DNA from 3 places in the Ferdinandcohnia sp. QZ13 genome. Region 3 is predicted to be linked to each of the others. Evidence: predicted binding sites of a transcription regulator. Region 3 holds the regulator's gene; each other region holds the start of a gene.
The links. Region 3 encodes Rex, which represses fermentation and respiration genes when NADH is low (regulators of the CRP and FNR family bind a similar motif). Its sites were predicted from a motif close to TTGTGAAATATTTCACAA; they were not measured.
Positions count from the first base shown of each region.

Region 1: the regulator Rex is predicted to act here: its motif matches at 2,164-2,181, upstream of ric (iron-sulfur cluster repair di-iron protein).
Region 2: the regulator Rex is predicted to act here: its motif matches at 1,854-1,871, upstream of pflB (formate C-acetyltransferase).

Region 1 covers NZ_JAVIVW010000001.1:1,180,709-1,184,897, reverse strand. The annotation lists gene RGU12_RS05735 (cbb3-type cytochrome c oxidase subunit I) at 1-81, shown strand, start outside; gene RGU12_RS05730 (SCO family protein) at 71-679, shown strand; gene RGU12_RS05725 (DUF1404 family protein) at 690-1,334, shown strand; gene ric (iron-sulfur cluster repair di-iron protein) at 1,399-2,106, opposite strand; gene RGU12_RS05715 (methyl-accepting chemotaxis protein) at 2,298-3,260, shown strand; gene RGU12_RS05710 (molybdopterin molybdotransferase MoeA) at 3,320-4,189, shown strand, end outside.
Region 2 covers NZ_JAVIVW010000001.1:2,145,270-2,149,458, forward strand. The annotation lists gene pflB (formate C-acetyltransferase) at 1-1,728, opposite strand, end outside; gene RGU12_RS10435 (D-2-hydroxyacid dehydrogenase) at 2,164-3,120, shown strand; gene RGU12_RS10440 (hypothetical protein) at 3,615-4,031, opposite strand.
Region 3 covers NZ_JAVIVW010000002.1:42,969-47,157, forward strand. The annotation lists gene RGU12_RS11820 (CPBP family intramembrane glutamic endopeptidase) at 41-778, shown strand; gene RGU12_RS11825 (YdiK family protein) at 782-991, shown strand; gene tatC (twin-arginine translocase subunit TatC) at 1,142-1,891, opposite strand; gene RGU12_RS11835 (twin-arginine translocase TatA/TatE family subunit) at 1,908-2,099, opposite strand; gene RGU12_RS11840 (redox-sensing transcriptional repressor Rex) at 2,135-2,776, opposite strand; gene moaC (cyclic pyranopterin monophosphate synthase MoaC) at 2,779-3,270, opposite strand; gene RGU12_RS11850 (ABC transporter ATP-binding protein) at 3,405-4,189, shown strand, end outside.

The sequences.
Region 1 (4,189 bases), on a different contig from region 3:
GTAATTCGTTTTTGGCATTTTTCAAGATCAATAGATTATAAGTTTCAAGAAAAGGTAGGACCAGATCGCCATGTTGCGTAAAAGCGTTGGAATTCTATTTGCACTAGTAGCGGGACTCACTTTGCTATGGGTTAGTACAGATGGATTGCAGGCTTTTACAGCTGAGAAAGCAAGAATTATTGAATTAGAAAGGGAGCAGCCAAAGCTCCCTTCTGCAACATTAATCGATTCTGATTCAGAGACTTTCCACTTACGGGAATTAGAGGGAAAATACATACTTATGACCTTCATGTATACAAGTTGTGGGGATGTTTGTCCAGTTTTGGAACAGAATTTTGCTGAAATTTACGAAAACATTCCTAAAGAGGTTCTTGGCAAAGAAGTTGTTCTGGTAAGTATAAGTTTTGACCCTGAGAATGATTCTCCATCGGTTTTAAAATCCTATTCAAACCATTTTGGAGCAGATGGGGAACAGTGGAAAATGGCAACGATTCAGGACGAGCAGGAATTACAGGATGTGTTAAAAACACTTGAAGTAATTGTTATTCCGAATGAATACGGAGGGTATGAGCATAATTCAGCATTTTATGTTATCAACCCAGATGGAAAATTAACTAATATCTTTGATTACCAAACACCGCAAACTGTTGTGGAATACTTAGATACTTTTTTATTTTAGAGGTGAAAATATGTACCGTTTACGTTATTTATTGATTGGACTACTTTTACTTCTATTCGTTTCTTTCCCTTACGTAAGGGTATTGCTAGAAAAGAGCATGGTGGGAACGATGCTCATTCAATATCCATTATTAATAGGGGGTGGTTATTTCCTTGCAAAAGGGTTTCCTAGGAAATGGCGAAAGTTTTTCCTTTACTTCAATGAAAATGGGATTGCAGGGATGTTACTTACAATATGTGTTATCGGATTTTGGATTTTGCCAAGGTCAATCGATGCTTCACTGAACGAACCAGTAATGGAGATTACAAAATATATTAGTTTATCATTTGTTGCAGGGGTTTTATTGAATTATAGCTGGAAACTGCTTGGACCCATTAGTAAAGGCTTTATTTGGGCTAATCTCATTTCGATGATTTTTGTGATGAGTTGGCTTTATACAGTATCGCCAGCAAGACTATGTAATAATTACTTACTTACAGCCCAACAACAGCTTGGAAAATCAATGTTTGTTCTAGGAATGGTTATTTGTCTATTATTTATGGTACGCGTATTTATCGGGAAGCCTGTCGCCCTAAAAGTAAAAAAGAGAAATCAGCCACTCATTCAATTAAAGTCAAATAGATCAAAGTCATCTTCTGTTCCAAGCTTTAAATAAACATAAAAAAACCACGATTTTCAAAGTATGAAATATCGCGGTTTTTTTAATTTTTTTGTAAGAATTAATTCCCAGCTTCTGCTCTTGGAAATAAGATATTATTTTCTAGATGTATGTGCTGAAATAGGTCTGCTTCAAGTGCTTCAAGACGCTGGTAGACTAGGCGATATGTTCCACATGCACCAATTGGTGGTTGAAAGTCATTTGTAATGTCACGGATTTCTTTAATAATAGTTCCAGCCTCGTCATGATCACCTTCTAGATCAGCTACATGTTTTTTCACTAATTCATGATTTTCAGGTGTTGGTTCGTTTTCAAATTTAAGAATAAGAGGGAATGACTCTGCTTCCTCCTTAATGGTATGTTGTTCAAGCTCGACCTTTAATTGATTAAACAGTGAATGTACTTTAGCAAGATGTGGATGATTTCCGCCATGTACTCTCAAAACCTTTGTTACATATGGGCTAAGTTGCGGAAGCTCTTCATTTAAATACCGGTGATGTTTATTTACGATATGGTCAATCAATTCTGAAAAGCTTGCAGCCTTCCAATCCACTGTTTTTTCATTTAATTCTTTCATTTCTTGATAAAGAGTATTTAATTTTGACAAAACCTCATCTTTTGAAAGGTTTCTTTCTTCTATGGCATCTATAAGTGGTCTGTTACCACCACAGCAAAAATCAATTCGAAGTTTTTTGAATAGGTCTCCAGCCTTCGGAAACTCAGTTACAATTTCTCCAATGATATGTTGTTCTGTAAAAGTTTGTTCCATGATCTTACCTCCTATTTAGTAAACTACTTTTAGAATAGCTGTTAAAAAGGAAGAATGAGGTGATACGTATCACACATATGTAGAAAAACGTCATAAATGATGATAAATGTGATGAGCATCATAGGTTAAAAGGGAGTAAGTTTGGTACGATAAAGCCAAATAGAGATTGCAACTTAGGAGATGTCATAACGATGTTTTTTCGTAAACAATATATTGTAGGGCTTGAGAAAGAAAATAAACAACTTAAACAGGATATGAAAGTATTAAAAGAGGAAACAGAACAACAGAAAGAAAATACATCTTTGTTTTTTAAAAATTTTTACGAAGAGCTTGTAGCAACAATTGAACAGCACGAGCATGTAAATGGTCAGCATCATGTTCTCGGAGAGTTGGTTGGTAAAATCAAGTCTAAATTCGACCGAGTTGATGAGCTTAGTCTATTATCCTATCATAACTCTGCTAAATTATATGAAAATGGACAAACATTACTTTTAGCTGCTGAAGACATGGTTGCAAAATCAAGTGAAGGAAAAAACCAAGTATTAGAAGTGGAATCTATTATGAAAGAACTTGGTTCCCAATTAAAAGATACATCTGAAAAAATGAACCATTTAAATAATCGATCAAAGGAAATTGAAAATATCGTACAAGTCATTAAGGAGATAGCTGACCAAACGAATTTATTAGCATTGAATGCATCAATTGAAGCGGCAAGAGCGGGAGAGCAAGGAAAAGGATTTTCAGTCGTTGCGGCTGAGGTAAGAAAGCTTGCAGAGAGTACCGCTTCAAGTACTGAGCATATTAGTGCCCTTACAAAAGCAATCCAAAAAGAGATTGACGAAACCTTACTATCAACAACGAATAGTACAATCCTTGTACATTCAGGGGTTGATGCAAGTATTTATACAACTGAAAAATTTAATTATATTATGTCTGTCATTCAGTCTGTCCAAAAAGAGGTACATTCTGTTTTAGATACGATTGAGGAACAAAAGGTATATTCACAGGATGTTATGCAAGAAATTTCAACAACAAAAGAGTTGTTTGATAATGCCAATGATTTAATTACCCAACATATTACGGACGCCAAAGTTGTCGATGATAAACTTGAAGAAGGAATCGTTCATCTTAATGAAATGACAGCAAGAAAGTAGTGGTTTTTTCTAATATATACTACAATAGGAAAAAAGTAGATAAAAAGTGAGTGAAAATGATGGTCGAAAGAAGAACACCCATACCCGTTCCAGAAGCAGTGTCGCGAGTAATGGAATTTGCAGGTACAGGGACAAAGGAAAAAGTATCAATAGAAGCTAGTTATGGACGATTTTTAGCGGAGGACGTAATCGCTGATCATGATGTTCCACATTTTGATCGGTCACCATATGATGGCTTTGCTGTTCGGGCAATGGATACAACAAATGCGGGACTAGAAAATCCGATAGAATTTGAAGTAATTGAAGAAATTGGAGCTGGGTCTGTTGCAACGAAAAAGGTAGAGGCTTTTCAAGCTGTTCGAATCATGACGGGTGCAGCAATGCCTACAGAATGTGATGCAGTTGTCATGCTTGAATTAACAACTGAATATGAACGTGATGGTAGGAAGTTCATGTCGATAAAGCGACCATTTAAATCTGGCGATAATGTATCGTTTCAAGGTGAAGATACCAAAAAAGGCTCCGTCTTAGTCGAAAAAGGCGTCTTTATTAATCCTGGCGTTAAAGCACTTTTAGCCACCTTTGGCTACCATGAAGTTGAAGTTGCTAAGAAACCAGTCATCGGTATTTATGCGACTGGAACAGAACTGCTTGATGTCCATGAGGAACTTGTACCTGGAAAAATTCGAAATAGCAATGCTTATATGATAAGTGCACAAATTGAAAGAGCGGGTGCGGAGCCAAAGTATTTCGGAAAACTCCCCGATGATTTTGAGCTTTGCTTTGAGGCAATCAAAAATGCAATCGATGAAGTGGATATCTTAATTACGACTGGCGGAGTTTCTGTCGGGGATTATGATTACCTTCCTGCGATTTATGAAAAATTAGGTGCGGAAGTCTTATTTAATAAAATTGCAATGAGACCGGGA
Region 2 (4,189 bases), on a different contig from region 3:
AATCTTCGTCATAAAACGTTTAACAAGCTCAATCGCGATGTCATCGACACGGTCATCGTTGTTGCCGTATGTCGGGAAGTCTCCTTCAATCTCATAATCGACGACAATTCCATTTTCATCACGAATTGTTTTGACTTTTGCATGTTTGATCGCACTTAGTGAATCCGCAACGACAGATAGCCCCGCAATTCCACATGCCATGGTGCGTAAAACTTCTTTGTCATGGAGTGCCATTTCCAAACGTTCGTAGCTGTATTTATCATGCATGTAGTGAATGACATTTAATGTGTTAACATAAAGCCCTGCAAGCCATTCAAGCACGACATCATATTTTTGAAGAACTTCCTCATAGTCCAAATACTCGGAAGTAATCGGTGAGTAGCTTGGTCCGACTTGAATTTTTAGCTTTTCATCGATTCCACCATTGATTGCGTAAAGTAATGCTTTTGCGAGGTTCGCTCTTGCTCCGAAAAACTGCATTTGTTTACCGATTGCCATTGCGGATACACAACATGCGATGCCATAATCATCACCATACGTTTCACGCATGATATCATCGTTCTCATATTGGATAGAGCTTGTTTTAATAGACATTTTTGCACAATACTTTTTATAGTTTTCAGGTAGGTTGACAGACCAAAGGACCGTTAAGTTCGGCTCTGGCGCTGGTCCAAGATTGTCTAATGTATGCAAAAATCGAAACGAGTTTTTCGTAACTAATGGACGACCATCAAGCGCTACACCTGCAAGTGATTCAGTCACCCAGGTTGGGTCACCACTAAATAATTCATTGTAATCTGGTGTTCTCGCAAACTTCACGAGTCGTAGTTTCATTACAAAATGGTCAACAATTTCCTGTGCTTCTTGCTCAGATAAAATTCCGTTTGCTAGATCTCTATCGATATAGATGTCTAGGAATGTAGACACACGCCCTAAACTCATCGCAGCTCCATTTTGTTCTTTTATAGCCGCTAAATAAGCAAAGTATAGCCATTGAAAAGCTTCTTTCGCATTTGTAGCTGGTTCAGATATGTCATAGCCATAGGAAACAGCTAACTCCTTCAGTTCTTGAAGAGCACGAATTTGCTCAGAGAGCTCTTCTCGGTCACGAATAATGTCATCTGTCATGGCTCCGTTTCCGGTTTCAAGAAAGTCTTTCTTTTTATCTTCAATGAGTCGGTCAACACCATAAAGGGCCACTCTGCGGTAATCGCCTATGATTCTACCACGACCATATGCATCTGGAAGTCCAGTGATGATTCCTGCTTTTCTTGCAAGCCGCATTTCTGGTGTATACGCATCGAACACACCTTGGTTATGTGTTTTTCGATACTCAGTAAAGATTTTGACAATCTCCTCATCGATTTCAAACCCATAGGAATTTGCAGAATCGACTGCCATTCTAATTCCACCAAACGGTTGAAGAGAGCGTTTAAATGGTTTATCGGTTTGAACACCTACCACTTTTTCCTTTCCCTGATCAAGGTAACCAGGTCCATGTGAAGTAATCGTAGATACAATTTTGGTATCCATATCCAGTACTCCACCATTTTCGCGCTCCTGTTTTGTCAATTCCATGACCTGTTCCCAAAGAGCGTTTGTTGCTTCAGTTGGTCCCTCTAAAAATGCTTCATCCCCGCTATATGGTGTGAAATTCTCTAGAATGAAATCTCGTACATTAATTTCCTTTTGCCATTTTCCTTCTTTAAAACCTGCCCATGCTTTCATTATCAATGACCTCCATTACAAGGTTTTCAAATGTGTTTTTGATTAAGATTTTATTTGAGTTCGATTGCTCACTACTGAACAAACTTCCTTACACCTTCATGATACAACGTGTAGGGTTGGTTGTCATGTGAAATATTTCACAAATTAAAGAAGTTACTATTTTAGCCACAATTTCAACAAAAATTAGTCAATATTAGTGGGACGAGAAACTGATCGTTACTTATTTCTAGTACTAGGAAAAGATGGCAGCCGAGTGCACATGAGCTCCAAGTAACTGGAAAGTGGTGTCCTTCGTGATTTTGGATGGAGAACCATCATCCTCCGTCTCCCACCTGCTTGACACAGTTGTTCTGCATCTCCCCATTCCAATGCTGGTAAAGCACTCCAGTCTGTATTATTATAAAATTAAATCAATTCTGGGATTGGGGGAACACCATGTCAAAGCTAGTTATTACACAAGATATTGAGCAGTCTCATCTAGAACAAATCCAAGCAATCATTCCTAGCTGGGAGATTGTTGCTGGGCGTGATTCGTCTGTTTGGTTAGACCATTTAAAAGATGCCGAGGTAATTGTCGGCTGGAAAAAGGAGATTGCGGATCGCTGCATTTTTTCCGACTCTAAGCTTCGTTGGCTGCAAAGCTGGAGTGCGGGTGTTAACAGCATGCCTCTTTCGGACATGGAGAAGAAACAAGTTCTTCTCACAAGCGCAAATGGGGTTCATGCATATCCGATTTCAGAAACCATTTTTGCATTGATGCTCGGATTGACGAGAAAAATTCATACATATGTGAGAAATCAGCAGGAGAAAAAATGGCACCATTCTGATATGAAGCTTGAGATTCATGAAAAGACAATTGGAATCATGGGCGTGGGCCACATCGGTAAAGAAACGGCCAAGATTGCAAAAGCATTTGGCATGACAGTTCTTGGTGTGCGCCATTCTGGCCGTGAAGAGGATTACGTCGATGAAATGTATACGACAGACCGGTTGTCAGAGGTTCTGCCAAGATGTGATTATGTTGTTGTGACATTACCTTTGACGAATGAAACTCATCATTTATTTGGAGCAAACGAATTTAAGCAAATGAAGTCTTCTGCATTTTTCATTAATATTGGGCGGGGCGAAATTGTCGTTGAAGATGAGTTGATTGAGGCACTTCGTTCTGGTGAGATTGCCGGAGCTGGGCTGGATGTATTCACGAAAGAGCCGCTAGATGAGAACAGCCCACTATGGGATTTTGAAAATGTGATTGTGACACCACATACCTCTGGTTCGACTGAACATTATACAAAGCGTGTGATTGAAGATATCTTTATCCCCAATTTGAAGAGCTATGCCCAAGGTGGCGTACTTCCGAAAAATGTGGTGGATTATAAAAAAGGATATTAGGGACAGTGCTCTGCCCCTTGTAAAAATTGATTGGGACGCGGAATCCCGTGTCCCAATCAATCCTCGTCCTTCACATCGATATCCTCGGGAATTGGTTCGTTGAGCCATTCTTCATAAAGCTTTTTGTATTTTTCTAGCTGTTCAATCGTGGTATTAAATTGGTCTTTATTCAATAGGTAATGATTGTATATTATAATAAATCATGAGATAAAACTATTAAACTATTGATACCACTCTATTCTTTGATGGGATAAAACTTGAAGAAAGACAAAACCCCTTAAAATAGTCGAATTGGTTTGTATAAATATTGTGATAAAACCTATTTATCACTTTCTAATTGCTTTTTAATAAGTTTCTCCTTTGCTCATTTAATCATCAATAAATTATATTAATATAGTTTTTAGCGAATCCATCAGTGAAATAGTTTTAATCATATTGCTACTAAGTATTTAAAAAACGGTTCTGTTTTTGTATCGGAATAACTGCTTGTTCAGTCACTTAGCCTTTAGGTCAAATATATCTATAATTTCAATGATAGTAAACTCTTGAACATGATAGATAGTTTCACTGTTTATAAGTGCATTATTCTGGAATTCAGATCGAGCTATAATACTTAACTCAACTACCTTATAATCTTTATAATCTTTAAAATCCCTTTGAATACCTTGTAATTTAAAGCCATTAATAAAAAAGAAAAAAAAATCGTGATCTTTTCTCACGAAAGCAATATGCTTATTAATATCTCTATAGAATTCTCTATCTCCCCTAATCTCTTCTGATGTAATTATTCTTCCTCGGTTGCTTATTTTCCTTAGTTGTACAGATGATTTAATAATATCAGTAATGTATTGATGAATAACCATTTTATTTAGTAATAGTTTTACTTCTAATTTTTTCTTTTTATAGTCCATCGAGAACTGCCATTTGTCTCTGAAAAGCAACTTATTCACTCCAATTGAAATCTTAAAACTTAATTTCCATTCGTAATCAAAAAATTGATTTGTTGTTTATAATCAAAATATAATTTTTCATTGTATATTTCTATAAGCTCTATAAATTTTGTATTTAT
Region 3 (4,189 bases):
GACAATTTTCAATCATTTCGTCTATAAAAAGGAGATTTTCATGAAAGCTAGATATTGGTATGTCATCTTAACGTACATCGTCATGCAGTTCTCTGGGATTTTAGGAATTCCGCTCTTGTTATCATTAGGTGTTGGAAAAAACTTAGACCCAGCCACTGCTACAAATACAATTATTGCACTTTGGACTGTTATTAGCTTTGTCGCCGCACTACCTATTGTTTTATTTTTATTAAGACAAGATATGAGAGAGAGACATCAGAACTTACGACGTTCCTCCAAAGGTGAGGCAATTGGATGGGCGATTGCAGGTGTGTTTATGGCCATGACAGCCCAGGTGGTTGCGGCAAATATCGAAATTCATTTACTTGGAATTGAGCCTGGCTCTGAGAACACTCAAGAAATTTTGACACTGGTAAAATCTTTACCATTGCTAGTCATTGTTGTTTCGGTGATTGGTCCAATTCTTGAAGAGATTATTTTTCGCCAAATTATCTTTGGATCTTTATATAAAAAATTTAACTTTTTCATCTCTGGCTTAATTAGTTCATTAATTTTTGCGGTTGTACATATGGATTTCACACATATCCTCATCTATACTGCAATGGGCTTTACCTTTGCATTCCTCTATGTACAAACAAAACGAATTATTGTACCGATTTTTGCACATGTAGCGATGAATACATTTGTTGTAGTGGTTCAGACGGTTTTTGCAGATGATATAGAAAGGATCATGAAGCAAGCCGAGAAGCTGCAACAGACATTTATTGGGGGCTTTTAATTTATGCGAAGAACTTCACCTTTTGCGATGGGCATCATTTACGCATTAATGGGAATCTTATTTACTTATATTGCAATTAATAGTGCAACGGAGACAGTCTGGAACTTTTCCACAATCTTACTTGCAGTTGTCGCAACATTTGACTTTGGTGTGGCAATTAGAATGTTTACCCTTCACTTCAAAATAAAAAAAGTGACTAAGGAAAAAAAATAACCTCAAAACGAGGTTATTTTTTATTGTCTAGCTTCAGCGCCTAGCCCCTCGAGGTCATAAGCCAATCCGGCAAGAAGGATAAAAGGCATCCTTCACGTCGGCTTTTCTTATGCTTGTCGGGGCTGAGCAAGGCGCTTCCGCTTTTCTCTATTATTCCATACTATTCGCTGCCATCATTTCCGCTTTTAGCACTTTTCTGTAGGCACTTCTTGATACAAGAATACTGATTTCATATAATCCGAATAACGGCACCGTAACCATTAAATGAGAGATTATTTCAGGAGGCGTAATCAGCCCTCCAATTACTAATAGAACGAAATAGGCATATTTTCGTATTTTCGATAAAAACATCGGTGTGACAATTCCAAGTCTGGTTAGGAACATGACAACTACCGGCAACTGAAACAAAAAGCCAAACGGTAAGGTCAGCTGCAACAGAAATTGAAAATACTCATTAATTCCGATGACCTGATTAATATCAAGGCGGTCCGCTAACCTCGTCATAAAATTCACAACAAATGGGAATAGAATGAAATAGGAAAATGACACCCCTACTAAAAACAAGACTACTGAAATCGGAATATAACTCAAGGTTACCTTTCTTTCCTTTTCATACAGGCCTGGACTGATGAACGCCCATAGCTGATAGAGTAAAAAAGGAGAGGAGATAACAAGTGCAATAATAAAGGCAAAATTCATATATATTTTAATTGGATCTGTCATACGGAAAGCGTTCATTGTCAGTTCCTTTGCTTCCTCCGCATTTTGCAAGTAAAGAATGACCGGCTCTGCAAGAAAAAAGCTTCCTAATGCAACAATGAAGAAGAAAACGACTACATAAATCAGTCGTTTTCGTAGCTCACCAATATGATCGTAGACGGACATTTCTTTTTCGTTCATGTGACTCATCCTATCATTACTTCACATCAGTAGTTTCATTCTTTTTAACATCATCATCGTCATCATCTGCTAAACCTTTTGTTGCGTTTTTGAATTCACGCAATGTATTACCTGCTGCTCTTCCTAATTGAGGTAACTTCTTCGGTCCAAAAATTAGTAACGCTGCAAATACAATCAATAGGATACTACCAAATCCAAGACTTCCCACAGTGAGTCACCTCCCAACAAGTGTAAATTATATTTCTATTCTTCATTCGAATAATGCTTTAAAAAGTAAACAAGTGCTTGTAACTCAACAGCTAAATCAATATGGTGGACTCGAATATGTTCGGGTACATTGATCCTTGCTGGTGTAAAATTTAGGATACCTTTTATCCCTTTATTTACGAGGCGATCTGTAATCGCCTGTGCTACACCAACCGGCACTGTTAAAATAGCAACTGTGACATCATCAGGCAATTCTTTTTCAAGATCATCTAGATGATGCACTTTGACTCCACCAATACTACTGCCCACCTTATTATAATCCACATCAAACGCAAGCTCAATTTTTGTATTATTATTTTTTGAGAAATTATAATGTAAAAATGCGGTACCTAAATTACCAACACCTATTAACGTAACCTTCGTTAATTCATCCTGATCAAGGGTCTTACTAAAAAAGGATAATAAATAATTCACATTATAGCCATACCCTTTTTTTCCCAATGCACCAAAATAGGAAAAATCACGCCTAATCGTGGCTGAATCAACCTTGACTGCATCACTTAGTTCTGCAGATGATACCCTCTGCTTCCCCGAGGCGTGCAGGTTTTTTAAAAATCGATAATAAAGTGGCAGCCTTTTGGCAGTTGCTTGTGGTATTTTTGACTGTTCCAGATTCATGTTTATTCCCCCGCTACTGGCCTTTTAAAATCTCCGTTCTTTCCACCTGTTTTTTCAGCTAAATAGGTTGGTCCAATCACCATGCCTTTATCAACTGCTTTACACATATCATATACAGTTAACGCACAAACTGATGCAGCCGTAAGGGCTTCCATCTCTACGCCGGTACTACCCTTTGTTTTAACTGATACGGTAATATGTAAAGTATATTCATCTTGGGTCGTCCAACTAAAACTGATATCGACGCCCTTCAATGCCAACGGATGGCACATCGGAATTAGCTCGGATGTTTTTTTAGCTGCCATAATACCGGCAACCTGAGATACCGCAAGTACGTCCCCCTTGCGAACCTCATTATTTATGATTTGCTCATAAATCAATTTATTTACAGTAATACTTGATTTTGCAATCGCTGTACGAACAGTATCAGATTTCTCTGTAATGTCGACCATTCTCGCTCGCCCCTGCTCATTAAAATGGGTAAATGATGTCATATATCGAACCCTCCCATAAACTATACACTATTTTACCACATCTGTCTTTGAAACGTGTGTGAACATTATCATTGCAGTTGCTCTATTAAGATAATATAAGATACACTGTTGTTAGAAACAAGAGGTGAAATAGTATGATTTTACTACAAGTAAATCAGCTCAAAAAATATTTTGCTGCTGATCTTATTTTATCGAATATAAAATTAGAAGTACAAACTCGCGACCGCATTGCCATTGTTGGTCGAAATGGTGCTGGAAAATCTACTCTACTAAAGATCATTGCAGGACAGATGTCCCATGATGGCGGTGAAATTATTAAGCCAAAAAGTGTCACAATCGATTATCTCGCACAGGACACTGGACTTGATTCAACCCTTACCATTTGGCAAGAGATGCTTACCGTCTTTGCACCCTTACAGAAACTAGAAAAGGACTTACGAAACCTTGAAGTAAAAATGGGAGACCCCTCTGTTTTTGAAAATCCAGCTGATTATCAAAAACTCCTTGAAGAATACGATCAACTCCAGGTCGATTTTAAAGAACGGGGTGGCTATCAATATGAAGCCGACATTCGTTCCATTCTACACGGCTTTCATTTTACAGAAGAAGACTACGAAACAAAAATTTCTAGCTTGAGCGGTGGTCAAAAGACACGCCTTGCCCTTTGTAAACTATTACTTTCGAAGCCTGATTTATTAATTCTGGACGAGCCGACAAACCACCTCGATATTAGCACGCTCACCTGGCTTGAGCAATATCTCCAAGGCTATCCTGGTGCGCTCTTAATCGTGTCCCATGACCGTTACTTCCTGGATAAAGTCGTTAACCAGGTCTATGAAATTTCAAGACACACAAGTACTAAATACGTTGGAAACTACAGCAACTATTTAAAATTAAAGGCTGAAAACTATGAGCTTGA